2 regions of the Lactobacillus sp. WILCCON 0058 genome follow, and region 2 is predicted to be linked to the other one. Evidence: riboswitches for the same ligand, from Rfam matches in the RefSeq annotation. Region 2 holds a riboswitch; the other holds the start of a gene.

Region 1 (4,172 bases), 1.1 Mb from region 2:
AAAGAATTTTCCCGCCAGTTGGATCTTCCAGCAAGTTGATGCAGCGGAGCATGGTTGACTTACCGCCACCGGAAGGACCGATGACCGTCATAACCTCGCCCTTGTGGACTTCAAAAGAAATGTCCTTCAAAACCTGGTGTTCACCGTAAGCCTTTTGCAGGTGCTGAACGTTTAAAATAGTTTCATTGTCCTTGTAATCAGCCATCTTTTACTTGTCTCCTTCCTGCTTGCCGACTTGAACTTGGTTGGCCATCATATTGTAGTTTTCAGGACCTTCGATGTGCTTTTCAATCAAGTTGAAGATCCGGGTGATCGTAAAGGTCAAGAAGAGGTAGATGACCGAGATGACCAGGTAGGTTTGGAAGAACTGGAAGCTCTGGCTGGCAATCGTTGAACCAACGAAGAACAGTTCTGATACTGAAATGATGCTCAATACTGAAGTGTCCTTGATGTTGACGATAAATTCGTTGGTGATTGACGGCAGACAGTTCCGGATGGCCTGTGGCAGGATGATGTTCCACATTCTCTGGTTGTGGGTCATCCCCAAAGCACTGGCGGCTTCAAACTGCCCCTTCGGCGTGGAGATGATCCCCCCGCGGATGACTTCGGCCAGGTAGGCCCCGGTGTTGATGGAGACGATGATCAAAGCGGCAACCGTTCTGTTCAAGTTGATGTGCCAGAACTGGGCAATCCCGTAGTAGATAACCGCGGCTTGAACCATCATTGGCGTACCGCGGAAGATTTCAACGTAGACTGACAAAAGCCACTTGCAGAAGGCTAAAAGGCCCTTCTTGAACTTGTTCTTTGGCTCTGGAATAGTCCGCACGATCCCGACCAATAAACCGATGAAGAAACCGGCAATGGTACCGATCAAGGAGATCAAGAGAGTCATCCCGATCCCTTCCAGGATCATCTGCCCGTAGTTCTTCAGCATGGAGACCAGCCAGTTTTCCTTCTTGGTGTTGGTCTGCGGCTGCTGCTGAACAGCTTCCTTCATCAGCTTGTTTCTTTCTGAAGTGGAAATGCCGGCCAAAACCTTGTTGACCTGACTGAGCAGCTGGTCGTTGCCCTTCTTGACCCCGATGGAAACTTCAGCGTCAGAAGAGGAGACCTTGAAGCCCTTCATCTTGGACAGGTTGACCCCGGTGATGTTGGAGTCGACCATCTTGAAGGAGGTCAGTTCCGTGTCTTCAGCCACGTAACCGTCGATCGTCCCTGCTTCCAGGGATTCCCGCATGGCGGCGAAGTCCTTGGAGGCTGGCTCACGCGTAGCGCCTGGCAGCTGCTTGATCAGGTCATAGTGCAGAGTCCCTTGCTGGGCGGTCAGCTTGGCCCCCTTGAAGTCAGTCAGGTACTTGGCCTTGGCGTACTTGCTCTGCTTGTTGACGATGACCACGAAGTTGGTGGTCCGGTATGGAGTGGTAAAGTTGATGGCCTTCCGTCTTTCAGCCGTTGGGCTCATCCCGGCAATGATCAAGTCGATCTTGCCACTGGTCAGGGCTGGCAAAAGCCCGTCCCACTGGGTCTTTTCCACGATGACCTTCTTGCCCAGCTTCTTGGCAATGATCTTGGCGATCTTGACGTCGTAACCATTGGCGTAGGAGCTGGTCCCGTCGATCTTGACCGCGCCGTTAGCGGACGTGGTCTGGGTCCAGTTGTATGGAGCGTAGTTGGCTTCCATCCCAATCTTCAAGGTGCCGCTGGCTTGCGCCGGCTGGCTCCAACTGACAGCTAAGACAAGCGTCAGGACCGCCGCCATTAAGGCGCTGATCCAGCTGCTGTGCTTTTTCATCTGAATAAACCTCCGATATGCTTTTTGCAAGTTATGAAATACAATAAAAAGCGGCAAAAAAGCCCCATTGCGTGTACAATGAGGCTTGCTTTGTTTCTGTAAAATTCAGTATGAATACCAAAAATTATAGCGCTCCCTAGAAAACTAGGACAGTCTGCAGAATTTTCTCCTGCAGCCCAACCAACAGCGCGCACGACTACCCTGCTGATTTCGGCGATATCCCTTAGTGACAAGGCTCAGCACTGTCAGTGAGCTCCCCTTGCTTTTGTGAACGATCGCGACCTCTATTGTATTGGATAATTTTTTAACTACATTTAGGCTAAATTACTTTTAAGAAAATGTCAAGAAAAAATTAGCTTTTTGAATTTTTGGCGATTGTCAGCGCTTTTCTTATTCACGCCCAGCCATGATCTTCCGCCCAGTCCCGCTTCTTCATGCCAGAAACGTAGGGGTTGCCGGCCAGGTAATAGCGAAGAGGCGCCTGGGCCCATTCCGGGTCAGCTTGGACGATCCCGATTCTAGGGGAAGCGGCGATCTCTTTAGCCGCTTTTTTCTCAGTCAAATCAATGGTGAAAGGACTGTCCGCCAAAGGGGCCAGGTCCCATTTTCTTGACTTGATACCCATGGCCTGCATTAATTTGGCTGGTCCGTTGGTCAAAAGGACCCCGTTTTTGCCGCCCCGGTTTTTGGTCATTTCGTCGATGCCCCAGACTGGCTCAATGGCCCGGATTAAGACCCCCTGGGGGTTGCCTTCCTCCTGGCAGGCCACGTCGAAAAAGACGTACTGCCGCTGGGCATAGATGTAAATTGTCCCGCCTGCCCGCCACAGGCCCTCGTTGGCCTGGCTTCTTCTTCCCCCAAAGGAGTGGGCGGCCCGGTCCTTTACCCCCAGGTAGGCTTCGGCTTCAACGATATAGCCGCCGATTTTTTCCCCGCCGGCTTGATAGTAAAAAGGGCGGCCGATCAAGTCCTGGCAGATCTCGCTGGTGGGCCGGCCGGTGAAAAAATTCCTGTAGTCCATTGCTTAATCAATCTTTCTAACTAAAATAAGAAATACAGTAAAAGCCGTAATAAAAAACATCTTTAAGAGAAAGCGTGCATCTATGTCAACGATCAAAACTGTCCGTATCTATGCCAAAGAGCAGCCAGCTGGCTACCGGATCTTAGTCGACCGGCTCTGGCCCCGGGGGGTCAAAAAAGAAGCCGCCAATTTGGACGAGTGGGAGAAAGAGCTGGCTCCCAGCCGGGAATTGCGGAGCTGGTTCAAGCATGACCCGGACCGGTATCCGGACTTCCGTCAATATTACTTGGAAGAATTAGCGGACAATCCGGAATGGCCGGCTTTCGTGGAACATTTGCAAGAGCTCTTGCAAAAAGAAGATGTCCTCTTTTTGTACGGGGCTAAAGATGAAGAGCACAACCAGGCCATTGTCTTAAAAGAAGCAGCTGAAGCTGCTCTGGCTAAACTTCCTTAAAAACTTCCAAGGCGTCGCCGATCAGCTGCTTGATCCCTTGTGCCGGGATCTCAGTCAGGTTGACCGCCCAAATTTTGGCGTCTTTTGGCGCGTAGCCTAAGAGGCCGGCGAAGGGGTAGACGACGAAGCTGGTGCCGACGATCACGACCAGGTCACTTTGCCGCATTTCCAGGATGGACTGGTTGACATTGTCCGGGTTGATGCCTTCCCCGTAAAGGACGATGCCGGGCCGGATGATGCCGCCGCACTCGTGCTTGTAGCCCTTGGCGTATTCCTCATAGCTGACCTTTTGCTTGCACTTGGAGCAGTAGATGTCGTAGAGGTTGCCATGAAATTCGGTCACGTGCTGGTTGCCGGCCTGCCGGTCCAGGGTGTCGATGTTTTGGGTGATGAGGGCCCCTTTTTCATTGCAGATGGCCGCGATCTTTTGGTGGATCAGGTTCGGCTTGGCGTCCGGGAAGTACATGTTTTGCATGACGAAGTCGTAAAAAAGCTGGGGCCGGTCATAGAGGGTCTCCTCGCTCAAGATGACTTCCGGGGGTTCGCTGACCCCGTTGTAGATGCCAGTTTTGGACCGGTAGTCGGGGATGCCGGAGTGGGTTGACACGCCAGCCCCGGTCAAAAAGACGGGGTGCTTGGCCTTTTTCAGGTCTGCTTTAAATTCAGCAAGTTTTGCTTGGTCCATTTTTTTGCCTCTTTCTTAAGAAAAATCGGCTTAATGCCTTTTGATTCTATTATAAGCGCTTGATTTGCTATAATTAAGCTACTAGTTTCAGAAGATATTATATTTGAGGTGAATCCATGGACACGTTATTTTACTTGGTCGCCGACACCCTGCTGGCGGCCTATGCCGGCTACAGCTGGTACTGCCAGGCTTCGGTGATCATGCGGGCCCGCTGGCGGAT
Region 2 (4,172 bases):
ATCAAATTATTGGTTAATTCAGTCAAGCTGGCAAAGTCGATCTCTCCGTCTTCCGTAAAAGGCGTAATGATTGCTGTCAGTAAGTCCGCGTTTTGTAAGTTTTGGTTCATTGTCTTTGCCTCTAATGTATATTTAGTCTTCCGTCATCCGGTATTCCAAAAAGCCGGTAATTGCCGCGATACCGCGGCTGATTGAACTTTCCTGCGGTTTTAATGTTGCTGAGTGCAGGGGTGAATCGTCTTCAACGCCCAGCCAGAACATAGTTCCCGGGATCTGGGCCAGGAGGTAGCCGAAGTCTTCCCCGGTCATGGCTGGTGCTGTTTCGACATATTCAACTCCGTCAGCCTGCTCCATGTAATTAATGAAGTTTCTCGTCAATTCCGGGTTGTTTTCAACCGGCCAGTAGCCGCCTTGGTTGAGTTCCAGCTTGACTTTGACGCCAAAGCTCAGCTCAATTCCCTGGCAGACTTCAGCCAGTCTTTTATCGATCAGTTCGATCATGCTCTGGGTTAGGCCCCGGATCGTGCCTTCAATTCTGGCTGAATCCGCGATTACGTTTCGGATCTTGCCGGCAGTAACCTTGCCCAAAGTAATAACTCCGCTTTGAATCGGGTCGATATTTCTGGAAATGATAGTCTGAACCTGCATGATCAAGGCAGCTGCCGCGACAACCGCGTCATTTGACAGCTGCGGGAAGGCAGCGTGCCCGCCTTTGCCTTGAATATCGATGTTGACTTCAGTCGTCCCGGCAAACAAGGTGCCATTCCGGCAGCCAATCGCTCCAGCTGGCAGGCTTGGATTGTCGTGCAGGCCGTAGAATTCATCAACATGCCACTTGCCAGTGAAAAGTCCCAGCTGGTAGGCCTTCATGCCGCCGCTCTCGCTCTCTTCAGCCGGCTGGAAGAAGAAAAGGAGGTTGTCAGTTGGCTGATGCTCACTAAAATAGCTAAGGATGCCCAAGGCCACAGTCATGTGGATGTCGTGTCCGCAGGCATGCATTACGCCCGGATGTTTGGAAGCAAATGGCAGGCCGGTTGACTCAGTTACCGGCAGAGCGTCAATATCAGCCCGGTAACCAATGGTCCGTTTGGCCTTTGACCCCTTCACCAGAACCAGGAGAGCGGTTGGCAATTCAGCCGGCTCTTTGATTTCCAGGTAGTCTTGCTTCATCTGCTTGATCACATCCAAGAGATAAGCGTGGGTTTGATATTCTTCTAAGGCCAATTCCGGGATCTGGTGGAGCTGGCGCCGGATTTGAAGCAACTCGGCTTCGGTCAATACTGCCATATAAAAACTTCCTTAATGTGGACTAACTTCTGTTTGCTTGGACTAATCGATTCTTTTTCTTTACAGCTTGCGCAGGTCTTCTTCCAGACCAGTCTTACTTTCAGTCTTGGCATCGACTTCCTTGATTACCTTGGCAGGAACACCGGCAACAACCGTGTGCGGAGCCACGTCCTTGGTTACGACCGCGCCGGCTGCGACAACAGCGCCTTCACCAACGTGAACGCCTTCCAAAACAACCGCGTTGGCACCGATCAAAACGTCATCGTCGACGCGGACTGGCAAGGCTGAAGCTGGTTCAACTACCCCGGCTAAGACCGTACCGGCACCGATGTGGCAATTCTTGCCAACGATGGCCCGGCCGCCTAAAATTGCCCCCATGTCGATCATGGAGCCAGCACCGATTTCCGCGCCGATGTTGATCACGGCCCCCATCATGATAACCGCGTTGTCACCAATCAAGACTTGGTCACGGATGATAGCGCCCGGTTCAATTCGGGCATTGATTTCCTTGAGATCCAGCAAAGGAACAGCGGAATTGCGGGCAGTGTTTTCCACACGGACTGATTCAAAGTCAGCTTCATGTTCTGCCAAAAATGGCTTAAGAACTTGCCAGTCACCGAAGACTACCCCAGCTTGACCGCTGACAAAAGGATCTGTGCCTTCTGGGAAAGTGACCTCGTCCAGACCTGCTCCTCTCAAGTAAACCTTGACTGGGGTCTTCTTTGGTGCTGAGCCAATGTAGTTGATAATGCTTTGTGCGTCTAATTCTGCCATGGTATCTTTCTCTTTCTAAACTATTCTGTTTCTGTTGATGATTACTTCGAAGAGGCAAAGAAAAAGCTCCAGATCGCCTTAACAATCTGGAGCCCGAAAAATTCAAAATTAAATTTCACGTCAAATTGCAAGCGCAACGCAGGTACCTTCCCTGCGACAGTCCATGGCCTCTTAAGCCATAGCCCAGCCAATCCGCCTTGCCAATGCGGACGCTTCGGCAACCTCCCCTTTCTTGCAAGTTCTTCGCCTGGCGGGCTCTCTTGCCTTACTCTTGTCGGTTGCGCCTCTTCAATTTGTAATCAGTTTATAATACTAGCTTCATCTTGTCAACGGCTTTTTTATCTTTTATTTGCATATTTTTTATTCATAGCCTGCCCGATTCCTTGGCATAACAGTGAATAGGTGCGATTCTCCATGAATTATCGGAATCTTTTTTTGCATTTTCCGGAGAAAAATGGTAAAGTCCATTCTGATTAAACTTAAATTCTGATTAAAAGACTGAACATGAAAGAGAGTAGCAAGATGAAAGTAGTTAAGTTTGGTGGCAGTTCCCTGGCTAGCGGCCCTGCTGTAGAAAATGCTTTAAAGATCATCACCGCTGAAGCTGAAAGACAAGTTGTCGTTACGTCTGCCCCAGGCAAACGCTTTGATGATGACATCAAGGTCACCGACCTCTTGATCAAGTATGCCCATGAAATCAACCATGGCAGACACGGACTTGAAGTTGCTGACCGGATCTTCCAGCGCTACGTTGAAATTGGCGAATACTTTAACTTGCCGATGGAAGAGCTCTTGCCCTTGAAAGAAATTCTGCTGGATTTGCCAAAGCAGCCATATCCAAACAAAAACTACTTGCAAGCGGCCTTTAAGGCGCACGGCGAACGGTTAAATGCCAAGTTGATCGCCAAGATTCTGCAAAGCCAGGGAGTAAAGGCCCGCTACGTCGACCCTAAAGAGGCCGGGCTTATCGTCACTGGGAGTCCAAATAACGCCTCTGTCAACCCGGAAAGCTACCAGCTCTTGGATAACTTTGCCTACGATGCCGACGAAAAGCTGATTTTCCCAGGCTTTTACGGCTATACTCTGGCCGGTCACATCGCCACTTTTTCAAGAGGCGGTTCAGACATTACCGGGGCTATTTTGGCCAGAGGCTTCCACGCTGATCTATATGAAAACTTTACTGATGTTGATGCTATTTTCTCAGCCAACCCTAAGGTGGTTGACCAGCCTCAGCCGATTCACACGATGACCTACCGGGAAATGAGAGAACTGTCTTACGCTGGCTTCTCTGTCTTTCACGATGAAGCCTTGATCCCAGCTATTCAAGGGCAGATTCCAATCAACGTCAAGAACACCCAGCACCCGGAAAAGCGCGGGACCATGATCGTGCCGGAAAAAGGCTTCAAGCCGGAAACCATCATTACTGGGATCGCCAGCGGCAAGCACTTTGGTGCTCTTTACCTGCACAAGTACCTGCTCAACAAGGAAATCGGCTTTACCCTCCGTATTCTGCAGATCTTAAGCAAGCACAAGCTTTCCTACGAACACATGCCAACTGGGATTGACGACCTAACGATCATCTTTGACAGAGATGCTCTGAACGACGAATTGATCGACCAAGTCTGCAATGAGATCCAAAATGAAGTCAACCCCGACCACTTGGAATGGATCAGTGATTACGCGATCATCATGCTGGTTGGCGAAGGCATGCGGGACCGGATTGGTGTCATTCGGGACATCGCTATTCCAATTGCCAGAGAAGGAATTTCCTTCCGGATGGTCAACCAAGGGGCTTCCGAAATTTCCATCATGCTCGGTACAGCTGCTAAAGATGCAGACCGGGCAGTAGCCGCGATTTACGACTACTTTTTCAAGCAAGAAGCACAAGGAGAATAAAATGACTAAATTATTGAAAGTCCACGGGTCACAGAATTCCTTCTTCATTCTGGACCAGACCGAACTGGAAAATCCGCTGACTGATAGTGAACTGCGGAAGTTGACCCAGACCCTTACTGACCGGGAAAATGGCCTGCTTGGCGGGGCTGATGGCATCCTGTCAGTTGAAGAATCAAGTCACCCTGGCGTTTTAGGCAAAATGCGGGTAATCAATG

Evidence for each region. A riboswitch is a leader RNA that binds a small molecule or an ion and turns the genes downstream of it on or off. The one in region 2 is predicted to bind lysine.
Region 1: linked by a shared signal. The riboswitch ahead of ACYVUU_RS00870 (ABC transporter substrate-binding protein/permease) and the one ahead of dapD (2,3,4,5-tetrahydropyridine-2,6-dicarboxylate N-acetyltransferase) in region 2 are both predicted to bind lysine.

What each region holds. Positions count from the first base shown of each region.
Region 1 covers NZ_JBUBHM010000001.1:177,991-182,162, forward strand. The annotation lists gene ACYVUU_RS00865 (amino acid ABC transporter ATP-binding protein) at 1-205, opposite strand, end outside; gene ACYVUU_RS00870 (ABC transporter substrate-binding protein/permease) at 209-1,792, opposite strand; lysine riboswitch at 1,912-2,087, opposite strand; gene ACYVUU_RS00875 (DNA-3-methyladenine glycosylase) at 2,187-2,813, opposite strand; gene ACYVUU_RS00880 (DUF488 domain-containing protein) at 2,896-3,267, shown strand; gene ACYVUU_RS00885 (NAD-dependent protein deacylase) at 3,254-3,952, opposite strand; gene ACYVUU_RS00890 (hypothetical protein) at 4,069-4,172, shown strand, end outside.
Region 2 covers NZ_JBUBHM010000001.1:1,236,976-1,241,147, forward strand. The annotation lists gene dapA (4-hydroxy-tetrahydrodipicolinate synthase) at 1-110, opposite strand, end outside; gene ACYVUU_RS05790 (N-acetyldiaminopimelate deacetylase) at 133-1,287, opposite strand; gene dapD (2,3,4,5-tetrahydropyridine-2,6-dicarboxylate N-acetyltransferase) at 1,348-2,061, opposite strand; lysine riboswitch at 2,182-2,358, opposite strand; gene ACYVUU_RS05800 (aspartate kinase) at 2,584-3,957, shown strand; gene dapF (diaminopimelate epimerase) at 3,959-4,172, shown strand, end outside.